DNA from 2 places in the Streptomyces sp. DG2A-72 genome. Region 1 is predicted to be linked to the other one. Evidence: riboswitches for the same ligand, from Rfam matches in the RefSeq annotation. Region 1 holds a riboswitch; the other holds the start of a gene.
What was found. Region 1 has a riboswitch for glycine ahead of gcvT (glycine cleavage system aminomethyltransferase GcvT). Riboswitches for the same ligand answer to the same signal wherever they lie in the genome.
Positions count from the first base shown of each region.

Region 2: linked by a shared signal. The riboswitch ahead of gcvP (aminomethyl-transferring glycine dehydrogenase) and the one ahead of gcvT (glycine cleavage system aminomethyltransferase GcvT) in region 1 are both predicted to bind glycine.

Region 1 covers NZ_JASTLC010000001.1:7,450,839-7,458,473, forward strand. Annotated here, with positions in the region: gene QQY66_RS35595 (hypothetical protein) at 1-21, shown strand, start outside; gene QQY66_RS35600 (hypothetical protein) at 81-215, shown strand; gene QQY66_RS35605 (L-serine ammonia-lyase) at 607-1,974, opposite strand; gene glyA (serine hydroxymethyltransferase) at 2,059-3,321, opposite strand; gene gcvH (glycine cleavage system protein GcvH) at 3,335-3,712, opposite strand; gene gcvT (glycine cleavage system aminomethyltransferase GcvT) at 3,812-4,930, opposite strand; glycine riboswitch at 5,075-5,174, opposite strand; gene QQY66_RS35625 (AAA family ATPase) at 5,404-6,072, shown strand; gene QQY66_RS35630 (enhanced serine sensitivity protein SseB) at 6,137-6,919, shown strand; gene QQY66_RS35635 (enhanced serine sensitivity protein SseB C-terminal domain-containing protein) at 7,086-7,635, shown strand, end outside.
Region 2 covers NZ_JASTLC010000001.1:1,441,172-1,448,806, forward strand. Annotated here, with positions in the region: gene gcvP (aminomethyl-transferring glycine dehydrogenase) at 1-2,873, opposite strand, end outside; glycine riboswitch at 3,049-3,144, opposite strand; gene QQY66_RS07050 (PRC-barrel domain-containing protein) at 3,258-3,629, shown strand; gene QQY66_RS07055 (DNA polymerase IV) at 3,551-5,053, opposite strand; partial or broken gene QQY66_RS07060 (MerR family transcriptional regulator) at 5,110-5,753, opposite strand; gene QQY66_RS07065 (bifunctional nuclease family protein) at 6,012-6,485, opposite strand; gene QQY66_RS07070 (MerR family transcriptional regulator) at 6,571-7,308, opposite strand; gene QQY66_RS07075 (FHA domain-containing protein) at 7,352-7,635, opposite strand, start outside.

The DNA.
Region 1 (7,635 bases):
GGCAGCTCTCCCGGCAGATGATCCGGTACTGGTCGTGGTTCGTCGCACACGGAGTCCCCCGTGCCCCCGGCCTTTCCGACATGGCCGACCGGCGCGTCCGGCCGGGCGAGGTGATGGTCCTTCGGACCGCGTCGGCCGACGGCCCCAGCCTGTCCGGTGACTTCATCGCCGCTCACCATTGCGCGCTGTGGGACGCGGTCGCGGCCACCGGCTGACACCTTCCCGACGCCGCCACCCCCGGTGCCGTTACCGCAGAAAGGGGCTCCCCTTCCGTGACCAAGTGCGCCAGATCGCGGGGGAGAGAGCAGGGCCTGACTGCCTGCGCTGTCGTGAACGTAGGGGAGAGACCAGCCGCTGCTGCACACGGGAGTTTTCCGCAGCACTCGTGTATCGAATGGCGCCCCTCAGTCTGATTCAGGGGGTCGATTTGATACATCCGCATGGTGGCGGCGGAGTTCCCGTCGTTGACTATGTGCCACGAACCCGCAGGTCAGACGCCCACGCGAGGGGATTCCCCAGGGAGTTTCCAGGGACTTTCCGCCGCGTGAGCAGGAATGGCCCCGACAGCACTGAAAGACACGAACGCGCAGGTCAGGGCCCACCCCATCAGCACTCGATGATGTTCACCGCGAGCCCGCCCCGAGCCGTCTCCTTGTACTTCACGCTCATGTCGGCGCCCGTGTCCTTCATCGTCTTGATGACCTTGTCGAGGGACACCTTGTGGGAGCCGTCCCCGCGCATGGCCATCCGCGCGGCGGTCACCGCCTTCACCGCGGCCATGCCGTTGCGTTCGATGCAGGGGATCTGGACGAGGCCGCCGACGGGGTCGCAGGTGAGGCCGAGGTTGTGTTCCATGCCGATCTCGGCGGCGTTCTCGACCTGTTCGGGGCTGCCGCCGAGGACTTCGGCGAGGGCGCCCGCCGCCATGGAGCAGGCGGAGCCGACCTCGCCCTGGCAGCCGACCTCGGCGCCGGAGATGGAGGCGTTCTCCTTGAAGAGCATGCCGATGGCGCCGGCGGCCAGCAGGAAGCGGACGACGCAGTCCTCGTCGGCGCCGGGTACGAAGTTGATGTAGTAGTGCAGGACCGCCGGGATGATGCCGGCCGCGCCGTTCGTGGGGGCCGTCACGACCCTGCCGCCCGCCGCGTTCTCCTCGTTCACCGCCATCGCGTAGAGCGTGATCCACTCCATGGCCAGGGCCTTGGGGTCGCCCTCCGAGCGCAGCTTGCGGGCCGTGTTGGCGGCCCGCCGCCGTACCTTCAGGCCGCCCGGCAGGATGCCCTCGCGGGACATGCCGCGTGCCACGCACTCCCGCATCACCCGCCAGATCTCCAGCAGGCCCGCGCGGATCTCCTCCTCGGTCCGCCAGGCCCGCTCGTTCTCCAGCATCAGTGCGGAGATCGACAGGCCGGTCTCCTGCGTGAGGCGCAGCAACTCGTCGCCCGTGCGGAAGGGGTACTTCAGGACCGTGTCGTCGAGTTTGATGCGGTCGGCGCCGACCGCGTCCTCGTCGACGACGAAGCCGCCGCCCACGGAGTAGTAGGTCTTGGAGAGGAGTTCGGCGCCGGAGGCGTCGTGCGCCCAGAGCGTCATGCCGTTCGCGTGGTAGGGGAGTGTCTTACGGCGGTGCAGGACCAGGTCCTTGTCGAAATTGAAGGCGATCTCCCGCTCGTCGAGCAGCCGGAGCCGGCCCGCCGCCTTGATGTCCTCCACCCGCTGGTCGGCGGTCTCGACGGCCACCGTGCGCGGTGACGCGCCCTCCAGTCCGAGCAGTACCGCCTTGGGCGTGCCATGGCCGTGTCCGGTCGCGCCCAGGGAACCGTACAGCTCGGCCCGTACGGACTCGGTGGAGTCCAGGACGCCTTCGCCCCGCAGCCGGTGGGCGAACATGCGGGCCGCGCGCATCGGGCCCACGGTGTGAGAGCTGGACGGGCCTATGCCGATCGAGAACAGGTCGAAGACCGAGATGGCCACGGGGACTCCTCAAAGCGGGGGTGGTGGGGCACCCGGCATTCCGGCGATCAGGGCCGGGTGGCCGGGTGTCCCACCAGGGGGGACTTACTTGTTCAGGCCGGGATACAGCGGGTGCTTGTCCGCGAGCGCGGTGACCCTGGCCTTGAGCGCCTCGACGTCGTACGACGGCTTCAGCGCCTCGGCGATGACGTCCGCGACCTCCGCGAAGTCCTCGGTGGTGAAGCCGCGGGTGGCGAGGGCGGGGGTGCCGATGCGGAGGCCCGAGGTCACCATCGGCGGACGCGGGTCGTTCGGGATCGCGTTGCGGTTGACCGTGATACCGACCTCGTGGAGGCGGTCCTCGGCCTGTCGGCCGTCCAGCGCGGAGTTGCGCAGGTCGACCAGGACCAGGTGCACGTCCGTGCCGCCGGAGAGCACGTCGACGCCCTCCGCCTGCACGTCCTCCCGCACCAGACGGTCGGCGAGGATGCGGGCACCCTCCAGGGTACGGCGCTGCCGCTCCTTGAAGTCCTCCGATGCGGCGACCTTGAAGGCGACCGCCTTGGCGGCGATCACATGCTCCAGGGGACCGCCCTGCTGACCGGGGAACACCGCGGAGTTGATCTTCTTCGCCAGCTCGGCGGTGGAAAGGATCACTCCGCCGCGCGGGCCGCCCAGCGTCTTGTGGGTGGTCGTGGTGACCACGTGCGCGTGCGGGACGGGGTTCGGGTGCAGCCCGGCTGCCACCAGACCGGCGAAGTGCGCCATGTCGACCATCAGATACGCGCCGACCTCGTCCGCGATCCGGCGGAACGCGGCGAAGTCCAGCTGCCGCGGGTAGGCCGACCAGCCGGCCACGATCAGCTTCGGCTTGGACTCCTTGGCCAGCCGCTCGACCTCGGCCATGTCGACGACACCGGAGTCGTCCACGTGGTAGGCGACCACGTCGTACAGCTTGCCGGAGAAGTTGATCTTCATGCCGTGGGTCAGGTGCCCGCCGTGCGCGAGGTTCAGGCCCATGATCGTGTCACCGGGCTTGAGCAGCGCGAACATCGCCGCCGCGTTGGCCTGGGCGCCCGAGTGCGGCTGCACGTTGGCGTGTTCGGCGCCGAACAGGTCCTTGATGCGGTCGATGGCGATCTGCTCGACCACGTCCACGTGCTCGCAACCGCCGTAGTAGCGGCGGCCCGGGTAGCCCTCGGCGTACTTGTTGGTCAGGACCGAGCCCTGCGCCTCCATGACCGCGACCGGCGCGAAGTTCTCCGAGGCGATCATCTCGAGCGTGGACTGCTGGCGGTGCAGCTCGGCGTCGACGGCGGCGGCGACGTCCGGGTCCAGCTCGTGCAGGGGGGTGTTGAGGACAGACATTCGGTACGACTCCTCAGCCGGCGGAAAAGGCGGTGTACTCGTCGGCGGAGAGCAGGTCGGACGGCTCCTGAGCGACACGTACCTTGAACAGCCAACCGCCTTCGAAGGGCGCGGAGTTCACCAGCGACGGGTCGTTGACCACATCCTCGTTGACCTCGGTGATCTCGCCGCTGACGGGGGAGTACAGGTCGCTGACCGACTTCGTCGACTCCAGCTCGCCGCAGGTCTCGCCCGCGGTCACGGTGTCACCGGCCGTGGGGAGGTCGACGAAGACGACATCGCCGAGCGCGTTGGCCGCGTGCTCCGTGATGCCGACTGTCGCGACGCCGTCCTCGGCGGCCGACAGCCACTCGTGCTCCTTGCTGTAGCGCAGCTGCTGGGGGTTGCTCATGGCCTGAATTCTCCTGTACGCGGGGGAGTGCTGGTGAATGGGGGACTGCGGAAGACGGTTGTGAGCAGGGAGGATGTGCCCGGCATCACAGCCCAGTGTCTACTTCTGGCGCTTGTAGAACGGCAGCGCCACGACCTCGTACGGCTCGTGGCTGCCGCGGATGTCCACACCGACCCCGGCCGTACCGGGCGCCGCGTGCGCGGCGTCGACATAGGCCATCGCGATCGGCTTGCCCAGGGTGGGCGAGGGGGCGCCGGAGGTGACCTCGCCGATCACCTCGCCGCCGGCGACGACGGCGTACCCGGCGCGCGGCACCCGGCGGCCCTCGGCGACGAGCCCGACGAGGACGCGCGGCGGGTTCGCCTGGGCCCGGGCAGCAGCCTCGGTCAGCGCCGCGCGCCCCACGAAGTCGCCTTCCTTCTCGAACTTCACCACCCGGCCGAGCCCGGCGTCGAAGGGCGTCAGCCCGGTCGACAGCTCATGCCCGTACAGCGGCATGCCCGCCTCCAGGCGCAGGGTGTCCCGGCAGGAGAGGCCGCACGGGACCAGGCCCGCGCTCTCGCCCGCCTTGGTCAGCGCCTGCCACAGCTCGACCGCGTGCTCCGGCTTCACGAACAGCTCGAAGCCGTCCTCGCCGGTGTAGCCGGTGCGGGCGATGAGAGCGGGGACGCCGGCGACGGTGCCGGGCAGGCCGGCGTAGTACTTCAGTCCGTCGAGGTCGGCGTCGGTGAGCGACTTCAGGATGCCGGGGGACTCGGGGCCCTGGACAGCGACGAGGGCGTAGTTGTCCCGGTCGTCGCGCACCTCGGCGTCGTACTCCTCGGAGCGCTCGACCAGCGCGTCCAGGACGGTCTGCGCGTTACCGGCATTCGCCACGACCAGGTACTCGGTCTCGGCCAGCCGGTAGACGATCAGGTCGTCGAGGATGCCGCCGTCCTCGCGGCAGATCATGGTGTAGCGGGCGCGGCCGGGCTTGACGGCACCGATGTTGCCGACGAGGGCGTAGTCCAGCAGGGCGGCGGCCTGGGGGCCGGTCACCGTGATCTCGCCCATGTGGGAGAGGTCGAAGAGCCCGGCCCGGGTGCGTACGGCGAGGTGCTCCTCGCGCTCGGAGCCATAGCGCAGGGGCATGTCCCAGCCGGCGAAGTCGGTCATCGTCGCGCCCAGCGAACGATGCAGGGCATCGAGCGCGGTGTGACGCAGAGGCGTACTGCTCATCGGATCTGCTCCCAAGGCATGACAGGCGAGGAAAGTTCCTCCCCATCTGTCATCGGAACCTGAGAGGTTCGCCGTGACCGGTGGAGATCACGGTTTGCACCTTGGGTGGAGCCACTGCGGCAGCGGCCCGCTTTTCAGATGTGCCTCGCCCGCGCGGTAACGGGGCCTGAGAGATTCAAGGGAGGGACTTGCTCCTTCGGCGCCCCAGCGACAGCGGTGCTGGGAACTCTCCCGCGCGGATTCAAGCGGCCGGTATGCAGTTGGCGCGCACATCATTGCACGCATCCGCCGACCGCGGCAGGGGGACCTTTCAAGACGACCGTCCACAGGGACCGCTCAGGTTCACAGTCGGGCTCAGTGGCCTGTAGCAGGCTTGTTGCGGGAAGCGGACGTAAACGGGAGACGCCGCGTATTACCTTCTCTTTACACTCGACGGGGATGGGAACTCCCGACCCCAGGGGAGGACGATCACGGTGAAGAGGATCACGGCGTACGCCACCAGCTCGGCCCTCGCGCTGCCCGAGCAGCACACGGCCCCGGCCAAGGAGGCCTGCGGCGCGCACCGGGCGCCTGTCGTCCGGGATCTGCGCGACCGCGCCGGCCGCAGCCCGCACGCACTGCTCTTCGGCCCCAAGGACCTCGTCGTGATCACCGGCCTGCCCGGAAGCGGAAAGTCCACGCTGATGGCGCGCACGGTGAAGGGCATCCGGATCGACTCCCAGGACACCCGCGACCGCTGGGACACCCGCGCGCCCCGCTTCCTGCCGTACGCGGTCTACCGCCCTCTGGTCCGCCTCGCGCACTACACCGGACTGCGCCGCGCCCTGCGCACCGGCACCGGAGTCGTCGTCCACGACTGCGGTACGCAGTCCTGGGTGCGCCGCTGGCTGTCCCGCGAGGCCCGCCGCCGCGGCGGCACCCTGCACCTCCTGCTGCTCGACGTTGCGCCCGGCACCGCCCTGGAGGGCCAGCGCGAACGCGGACGCGGCGTCTCCCGCTACGCCTTCCTGCGCCATCGCACGGCGGCCGCCCGGCTGATCCGCTCCGTGGAGCGCGGCGATCTGCCCGACGGCTGCGGCTCGGCGGTCCTGCTCGACCGCAACGCGGCGGACGTGCTGCGCAGGATCGGCTTCACGGGCTGACCCCGGTATTCCACCCGCTAGCCTTTGAGCCACAGCAGTGATCTCGGCAGGCGGTTGACAGAAGATGGACTTCCCAGGGGACTTCCCGGACTTCCCGGCACAGGCGCACCCCCACCCGCACGGGGGCTGGCCCGGCAACGAGCTGGAGGAGGTGCTCTCCGCCTCCCTCAACGTCCCGGGGGCCGGCGGACGGATCATCGAAGTCCTCGGACGCAGCTTCGTCTGGGTCCCGCTCCCGAACGGCGGCGGCCCGGACAGTGTTCCGCTCGACCTGCCCACACTCGAACTCGGCGGCCAGGCCTACGTCCCGGTGTTCAGCTCCGAGGAACAGTTCCGCCAGATCGCCGGCTCCCACATGTCGTACACGATCGCTCCCGCGGTGGAGTTCGCCCGCGGCCTGCCCCCGCAGGTCGGCATCGCGGTGAACCCCGACGGCGTGGTCGGCATCCCCCTCCCGCCCCCCGCCGTCGCCGAACTCTGCCGCGTGGGCCGCACCCCCCTGGACGGCCTCACCACCGGCGGCCGGGTCAAGCTCTACGAACCGGACTGGCAGGACGACCCCGTGGACTTCCTGTCCGCGGCGGCCACCGAGTTCGACCGGACCGGCGTGGTGACAACGGCCCGCCGTTGCCTCGCGGCGATCGAAACGGCCGATCCGGTCATGTTCGTGGGCGTCGAACTCTCCCAGTGGGAGGGCGACATCAGGGCCCTTCCACTGGACGCGCTGGGCCGAGCCCTGGCGAAGGTCCCCGTGAAGTGGCCGGTAAACCTGGTTCTCCTGGACGTAACACAAGACCCGGTGGCCGAGTGGATGCGCAACAGGGCCCGCCCCTTCTACCAACGGTGATTGCAACACCCCAGGGGCGCGGGGCTGTATCGATGTGCGGCTCCGCCGCGTGGGCGCGACAAGCCACAACGGACCCGCACTCGCCGACGTGCAACAAGCCCCGAGCTCTTGGGCGCTTAAGCTGGTTCCATAATCCGGGGAACCTCCAGTGAAGGGGCGGTACAAGGTGAGCGCCAGCATCGCGACCGGCCAGGTCGAGCACATGCTGCGCCAGGTGACGCCCGGGCGTTACGACGCCTACGAGGCACTGCTGCGCGCCCTCGCGACCCCCTCCGCCGGCCAGGTCTGGATGCTCCTCTGGCACGGCCAGGCAGGCTCACCGGACGCGCAGTACGGAAACATGGAGGTCGACGGCCACGGCTACGCCCCCTGTGTCACCTCCGCCCAGGAACTCTCGGCCAGCGGCTGGAACCGCTCCTACGAAGTCGTCGACGGAGTGGACGTCGCCCGCACCCTCTACCCCGACCACTACGGCCTCTGGCTGAACCCGCACGCGCCCGGCGGCGGTGTCGGCATCCCCTGGCTCGACCTGCGCCGCATCGCCACCGGCCTGGAGCGGCAGCCCGCGGGGCCGCTGCGGCTGTCGGAGCCCGGCATCGAGATCCCGCAGTTCTACGCCCTGCTCGCGCAGAACGCCCACCGCACTCCCGCGGTCCGCACCCTGCGCCGCGCCTGGGTGCAGCCGGCGCTCGGGGCGCCGTACCTCGCCATCGGCC
Region 2 (7,635 bases), 6.0 Mb from region 1:
TCGTCCAACGGCGGGCAGGAGCACACCAGGTTCCGGTCACCGAAGGCCTGGTCGATCCGCCGCACCGGCGGCCAGTACTTCCCGGACACCGAGACGCCCTCCGGGAAGACGGCCTCCTCGCGTGTGTACGCGTGCGTCCACTCCCCGCCGAGCGCGGCCGCGGTGTGCGGCGCGTTCCGCAGCGGGTTGTCGTCCGCGGGCCACTCGCCCGAACCGACCTTCTCGATCTCCGCCCGTATGGCGATCATCGCCTCGCAGAACCGATCGAGTTCGATCAGATCCTCGGACTCGGTCGGCTCGATCATCAGCGTCCCGGCCACCGGGAACGACATCGTCGGCGCGTGGAACCCGTAGTCGATCAGCCGCTTGGCGACATCGTCGACGCTCACCCCGGTCGCCTTGGTCAGCGGCCGCAGATCGATGATGCACTCGTGCGCGACCAGCCCGCCGGGACCGGTGTAGAGCACCGGGTAATGCGGCTCGAGCCGCTTGGCGATGTAGTTGGCGCTGAGCACCGCCACCTGCGTGGCCCGCTTGAGCCCCTCGCCGCCCATGAGCCGGACGTACGCCCACGAGATCGGCAGGATCCCGGCGGAGCCCCAGGGCGCGGCCGAGATCGGTCCGACACCCGTCTCCGGGCCGGCGGCAGGCTGCAGCGGGTGGTTCGGCAGATACGGCGCCAAGTGCGCACGCACACCGACGGGCCCGACGCCCGGACCGCCACCACCGTGCGGAATGCAGAAGGTCTTGTGCAGATTCAGATGCGAGACGTCACCGCCGAAGTGCCCCGGCTTGGCAAGCCCCACAAGGGCGTTGAGGTTGGCGCCGTCGACGTACACCTGGCCACCCGCCTCATGCACCTGCGCGCAGATGTCGGCGACGTGCTCCTCGAACACACCGTGCGTCGACGGGTACGTGATCATCAGCACCGACAGCTCGTCGCGGTACTGCTCGATCTTCGCCCGCAGATCCGCCACGTCGATCTCGCCGTCCTCGGCGGTCTTCACGACGACGACCTTCATCCCCGCCATGACGGCACTGGCGGCGTTGGTCCCGTGCGCCGAGGACGGAATGAGGCACACGGTCCGCTGCTCGTCCCCGTTGGCCCGGTGATACCCGCGTACGGCGAGCAGCCCGGCGAACTCGCCCTGCGAACCGGCGTTGGGCTGCAGCGACACCTTGTCGTACCCGGTGACCTCGGCGAGCCGCTCCTCCAGCTCACGGATGAGCGTGACGTAGCCCTGCGCCTGCTCGGCGGGCGCGAAGGGATGCAGCTGCCCGAACTCGGGCCAGGTGACCGGCTCCATCTCGGTGGTGGCGTTGAGCTTCATGGTGCAGGAGCCCAGCGGGATCATGCCGCGGTCCAGCGCGTAGTCCCGGTCGGCGAGCCGGCGCAGATAGCGCAGCATCGCGGTCTCGGAACGGTGCTGGTGGAAGACGGGGTGGGTCAGGTACTCGTCGGCGCGCAGCAGCGCGTCCGGCAGCGAGTCCTCAGCGGCGGAGTCCAGCGCCTTGATGTCGGCCTCGACCCCGAACGCGGTCCATACGGCGCCCACTTGGGCCCGATTCGTGGTCTCGTCGCAGGCGATCGACACGAGGTCGGCGTCCACCAGCCGCAGGTTGACGCCGTTCTCACGCGCGGCGGCGACGACCTCGGCCGCCTGCCCCGGAACCCGGACGGTGACAGTGTCGAAGTAGGCGCCGTGGACGACCTCGGCACCACCGCTCCGCAGCCCCTCGGCGAGGATCGACGCATACCGGTGCGTCCGGCCGGCGATGCCCTTCAGCCCCTCGGGCCCGTGGTAGACGGCGTACATTCCGGCCATCACGGCGAGCAGCACCTGGGCGGTGCAGATGTTGCTGGTCGCCTTCTCGCGACGGATGTGCTGCTCACGCGTCTGCAGAGCGAGCCGGTACGCCTTGTGCCCGTCCGCGTCGACAGACACGCCCACCAGCCGTCCGGGCAGGCTGCGCGCGAACTTCTCGTGTACGGCCATGTAGCCGGCGTGCGGCCCGCCGAAGCCCATCGGCACACCGAACCGCTGCGTCGTACCGACGGCGATGTCGGCACCCAGCTCACCCGGCGACTTCAGCAGCGTCAGCGCGAGCAGATCGGCGGCGACGGTGACGAGCGCGCCCAGCTCGTGCGCCCGGTCGATGACCGGCTTGATGTCGCGTACGGCACCGGAGGCGCCCGGGTACTGGATCAGCACGCCGTTGATCTCACGCTCGGCGAGTTCGGCCGGGATGCCCTCGCAGAGGTCGGCGACGACGACCTCGACGCCGGTCGGCTCGGCCCGCGTCTCGATCACGGCGATGGTCTGCGGCAGCGCGTCCGCGTCGACCAGGAACAGGCCCTTCTTGTTCTTGCCCATCCGCCGGGACAGCGCCATCGCTTCGGCGGCGGCCGTGCCTTCGTCGAGCAGTGAGGCACCGGAGGTCGGCAGCCCGGTGAGGTCGGCGACCATGGTCTGGAAGTTCAGCAGCGCCTCGAGCCGCCCCTGGGAGATCTCCGGCTGGTACGGCGTGTAGGCCGTGTACCAGGCCGGGTTCTCCATGACGTTCCGCAGGATGACGGGCGGCGTGAAGGTCCCGTAGTACCCGAGCCCGATCATGGAGCCGAGCACCTGATTGCGGTCGGCCAGCGTGCGCAGCTCGGCCAGCACCTCGGCCTCGGTGCGCGCACCCGGCAGCTCCAGGTCGTCGGCGTTCTTGATCACATCCGGCACCGCGGCGGTGGTCAGCTCGTCGAGGGAGCCGTAGCCGACCTGCGCGAGCATCTTGGCCCGCGCCTCCTGGTCGGGCCCGATGTGGCGCTGCTCGAAGGGGATTCCCTGTTCGAGCTCGGAGAGCGGAATGCGGTGGGCGGTCATTGCGGAGGCCTCCTGGTCTGACACGACCTTCGAGGGACACCACGGCGCGGGTGCCCGGACGGCCTCCCCCTCTGTCATCTCAACCTGAGAGCTTCACCGGACGCACAAGGGCACCCGGCTTTCACCGTCGGTGAGAGCGGAAGCCGTCGACACCCGCCCTGCTTTCCAGAGTGACCTCGTCCGTGCGGTACGTGAGCCTGAGAGATTCCGGGGAGGATTTGCTCCTTCGGCGCCTCCGGTGGTGTCCGGAGGACTCTCCCGCACGGGGTCAGCAGCCGCTGCCAGAGTACCAGCGAGGTCAACGCCGCAACCTTCGAGTGGCCACCTTGGTGAATCTGCTCTTTTGTGGTGCTTACGGATGAGTTGCAACCAATTGGAGGGCCCGTGCAGACCGACATCGATCCGCGCAACCTGATCGGCCGCAAGGCGTTCGACCGCAGTGGCACCAAGATCGGCACCATCGACGAGGTCTACCTCGACGACGCCACCGGAGTGCCGGAGTGGGCCGCGATACGCACCGGCCTGTTCAGCAGGGACGCCTTCGTCCCCCTGGAGCCCAGCGAGCTGGTGGAGGGGGCCCTGCACGTGCCCTTCGACCGCGCCCTGATCAAGGACGCCCCCGACTTCGGCGTCGGCCGCCACCTCTCACCGGAACAGGAACTCCAGCTCTACCACCACTACGGCCTCGACGTCGCCCCACCGCCCTCGCTCCCGGACCGCGACTTCGGCAAGCTGGCCGGCACGGACGACACCTGAACCGGAGGCACCGCGGGCTCCTCCGGCACCGCGGGCTCCTCCGGCACCGCGGGCTCCTCCGGCACCTCAGGCTCTTTTGGCGCGTCGGGTCTTCGCGGCACGAGCGGCAGCGGATCCGCCGGCTCCAGCTCGGGATCGTCGACCCGGAAGGTCCGGACCCTCCCGGGCTCCGAGTCGGGCGTCTCGAACCGCACGGTGACCCGCCCGAGCCCACTGCCCTGCACCCATCCGTGCCCGTACTCGCCGTGCCGTACGTCATGCCCCGCCGGCCACCGCCGCTCCACGGGCGTCGGCTGCACCTCGGCCGGTTCGCCGGGCACAGGCTCCTCCACGTCACTCTCCGCCTGCTCCCCGGCCGCCTGTGCGAACAGGTCCTCCTGTGTGTAGTCGGCGAGCCCGCTGACGCCCACCCCCAGCAGCCGCACCCCGCCCGTGGTGTCCACGGACTCCAGCAGCCGGGCCGCGGCCTCGCGCACCACCCCGGGATCGTCCGTGGGCCCGCGCAGGGTCTCCGACCGGGTCAGCGTGGAGAAGTCGTACCGCCGCACCTTCAGCACGATGGTCCGCCCGGACAGCCCGGCTCCGCGCAGTCGCCGCACACACCGGCCGGCGAGCCGCTGCACCTCCAGACCGACCCGCACCCGGTCGTGGATGTCCACGTCGTAGGTGTCCTCGACCGACACCGACTTGGTCTCCCGCTCGGCCACCACGGGCCGGTCGTCGTGCGCCAGCGCCATGGCGTACAGCGCGTGTCCGTGAGCGTTGCCCAGCAGTCGTACGAGCTCGTCCTCGCCCGCCTCGGCGATCTCGTCGACCGTGGTGATCCCGGCCCGCCGCAGATGGTCGCCCGTCGCCGGTCCGACCCCCGGCAGCGTCCGCACCGGCATGGGCCCGAGCAGCGCCCGCTCGCTCCCCGGCTCGATCACCACCAGACCGTCGGGCTTGGCCTGCTCCGAGGCGATCTTCGCGAGCATCTTGGAGGCGGCGAGTCCGACCGACCCGGTGAGCCCGGTGACGGCCCGTATGTCGGCCCGCAGCTTCACCCCGGCCAGCCGCGCGGACGCCTCGTCCCACGCCGCCCCACCCGCCTCCAGATCGACGAACGCCTCGTCCAGGCTCAGTGGCTCCACCAGCGGCGAAAGATCCCGCAGCAGCCCCATCACCTGCTCGCTGATCGACCGGTAGAACCCGAACCGCGGCACGAGATACGCGGCGTTCGGCGCGAGCCGCCGGGCCTGCGCCATCGGCATGGCCGAGTGAACCCCGAAGACGCGCGCCTCGTACGAACACGTCGCCACCACGCCCCGAGGCCCGAGCCCGCCCACGATGACGGCCTTCCCGCGCAGGCTCGGCTTGGACGCCTGCTCCGCCGAGGCGAAGAAGGCATCCATGTCGAGATGCAGGATCGTGGGCGCGGTTCTCACATGTCCGATGCTGCCCTACGCCACTGACAATGCCCGTGAACACTGTGGAACGGGGCTCAGACCGCCCGGTTCCGCCGCCGCGCCAGTTCGTCGGCCGGATTGTTCCCGACGAGCGTCTCACCGGTGTCGATCCGCTCCCCGTGCAGCTGGGAAAGCGCGCTCTCGACGTCCCGCCACACGACGCCCACGGCGATCCCGAAGATGCCCTGGCCGCCCTGGAGCAGCGCGTGGACCTCGTCGGGCGAGGTGCACTCGTAGACCGTGGCGCCGTCGCTCATCAGAGTCATGCGCTCCAGGTCGCGGAAACCGCGTTCCCTCAGGTGCAGGACGGCGGTGCGGATGTTCTGCAGCGACACCCCGGTGTCCAGGAACCGCTTGACGATCTTCAGGACGACGACGTCCCGGAAGCTGTACAGACGCTGCGTTCCGGACCCGTGCGCGGGCCGTACGCTCGGCTCGACCAGCGCGGTGCGCGCCCAGTAGTCGAGTTGGCGGTAGGTGATGCCCGCGGCCGCGCAGGCCGTCGGACCGCGGTAGCCGATCTGCTCGGACGCCATGGACGTCGCCCCTCCGCTGCTCGGCACGGCCGCCATGTGCTGCGGAGCGTGATCGGCCGCGCTGCCGTGAAGCGGGTACGGACCGCTCCCCCCGGGCCATGTCCGGGAGCACCCCCAGCCGTACCGTCGCCGCTGCTTCTCACGCCGACCTCCGTCCTTGACCTGCCTTCTCGACGGTAGGCAGTCACCAGGGGTGCGTCAACGATCGCCACACTCGGCACGCCGAGTGATAATCACCCTAGGAGTGGTTTCCCGTACCCCACCGCGGGGAAAGGCTAGCCGAATGCGCTCGGAGGGGGCTTGACCGACGCTCTCACGCGCCAATGGCACATGCCGGCATTTCGCGCCACCGCGAGGCATCGACCGACCCGACAGGGGCTGCGTCCGCAGGGCCGCCGCGCTCACTGGCTGCTGGTGCCGAAGTCCTCGGGCGAGATCTGGTCGAGGAACTCGCGGAACTTCTCCACCTCGTCCTCCTGCTCGTCCGGGATCGCGATTCCCGCGTCGTCGAGCACGCCGTCGCTGCCGTAGATCGGCGTCCCGGTGCGCAGGGCCAGCGCTATGGCATCGGACGGGCGGGCGCTCACCTCGACGCCGCTGGCGAAGACCAGCTCGGCGTAGAAGACGCCTTCACGCAGATCCGTGATGCGCACTTCGGTGAGCTCCTGGCCGACGGCCTCCAGCACGTCCTTGAACAGGTCGTGGGTCAGCGGTCGTGCGGGGGCCATGCCCTGCTGGGCGAAAGCAATGGCCGTCGCCTCCCCCGGGCCGATCCAGATGGGGAGGTAACGGTCGCCTCCCACTTCGCGCAGGAGCACGATCGGTTGGTTGGAGGGCATTTCGACCCGGACACCTACGACATCGAGCTCGTTCACACAGCAACCCTAGGCCGTGCCCGGGACGTTTGGGTAGTCGGGCCGAAAACGGGTGCCGCATCCGGAGACCGACGGCCCGGCCGCCTCAGGGCAACCGCACTCCCAGCGCGGTCTTCACCAGCGCGGCGTGCAGCTTCACCGTGAGCACCGCCAGTTCCTTGGTACGCGCCTCCGCATGCGCCCTGGTCTGCGGATTGCGGTGCCGCTTCAGTGGGGCGACCACCTGGTCCACCAGCCCGGCCTCGCGGTCCGCGGCGGCCTTCATGACCCGCAGATGGCGCGGCTCGATCCCGAACCGCCCCAGCTCGGAGACGAGCGACGCAACAGTGACCGCCTCCGCGTCGTACGCCCCGTCCGGCAGTGGAGCGATAAGGCCGTACGCCTCCCACTCCTCCAGCTCCCGCTCGCAGATCTCGGCGGCGGCGAGCAGTTCGGCCCGGCCGATCCGGGCCGCCGTGGGAGCCTCGGAGGCCTCGACCGCGGCTTCACCGTCACGCTGGCGGGCCAGCGCGGGCAGTTGTACGGCCTCCCCGCGGGCTATCGCGTCCAGATGCTCGCGGATCACCTTGAGCGGCAGATAGTGGTCCCGCTGCATCCTCAGTACATGGCCGAGGCGCTCGACGTCGTCCGCGCTGAACTTGCGATACCCCGAGGGGGTCCGCTGCGGCTCGATCAGCCCCTCCGACTCCAGGAAACGGATCTTGGAGATGGTGACTTCCGGGAACTCGTCGCGCAGCACGTTCAGCACCGTGCCGATGCTCATCAGCCCACTGTCCGTGGCGGCGGTACCGGCTCCGGCACCGCCGCTCGGTGTTTGAAGCATGGACCTTCCCTGGGGGTCCCCCCGGACGGCGCCCGGGGGAGGGTCAGTAGCCCCGCTGGCTCGCGTAGAAGACCAGCCGGTACTTGCCGATCTGCACCTCGTCACCGTTCGACAGGGCGACCTGGTCGATGCGCTCGCGGTTGACATACGTGCCGTTCAGACTGCCCACGTCGGCCACCGTGAACGAGCCGTCGGGGCTGCGCCGGAACTCCACATGCCGCCGGGAGACCGTCACGTCGTCCAGGAAGATGTCGCTCTGCGGATGCCGCCCGGCGGTGGTCAGGTCGCTGTCCAGGAGGAAGCGGCTGCCGGAATTCGGCCCGCGGC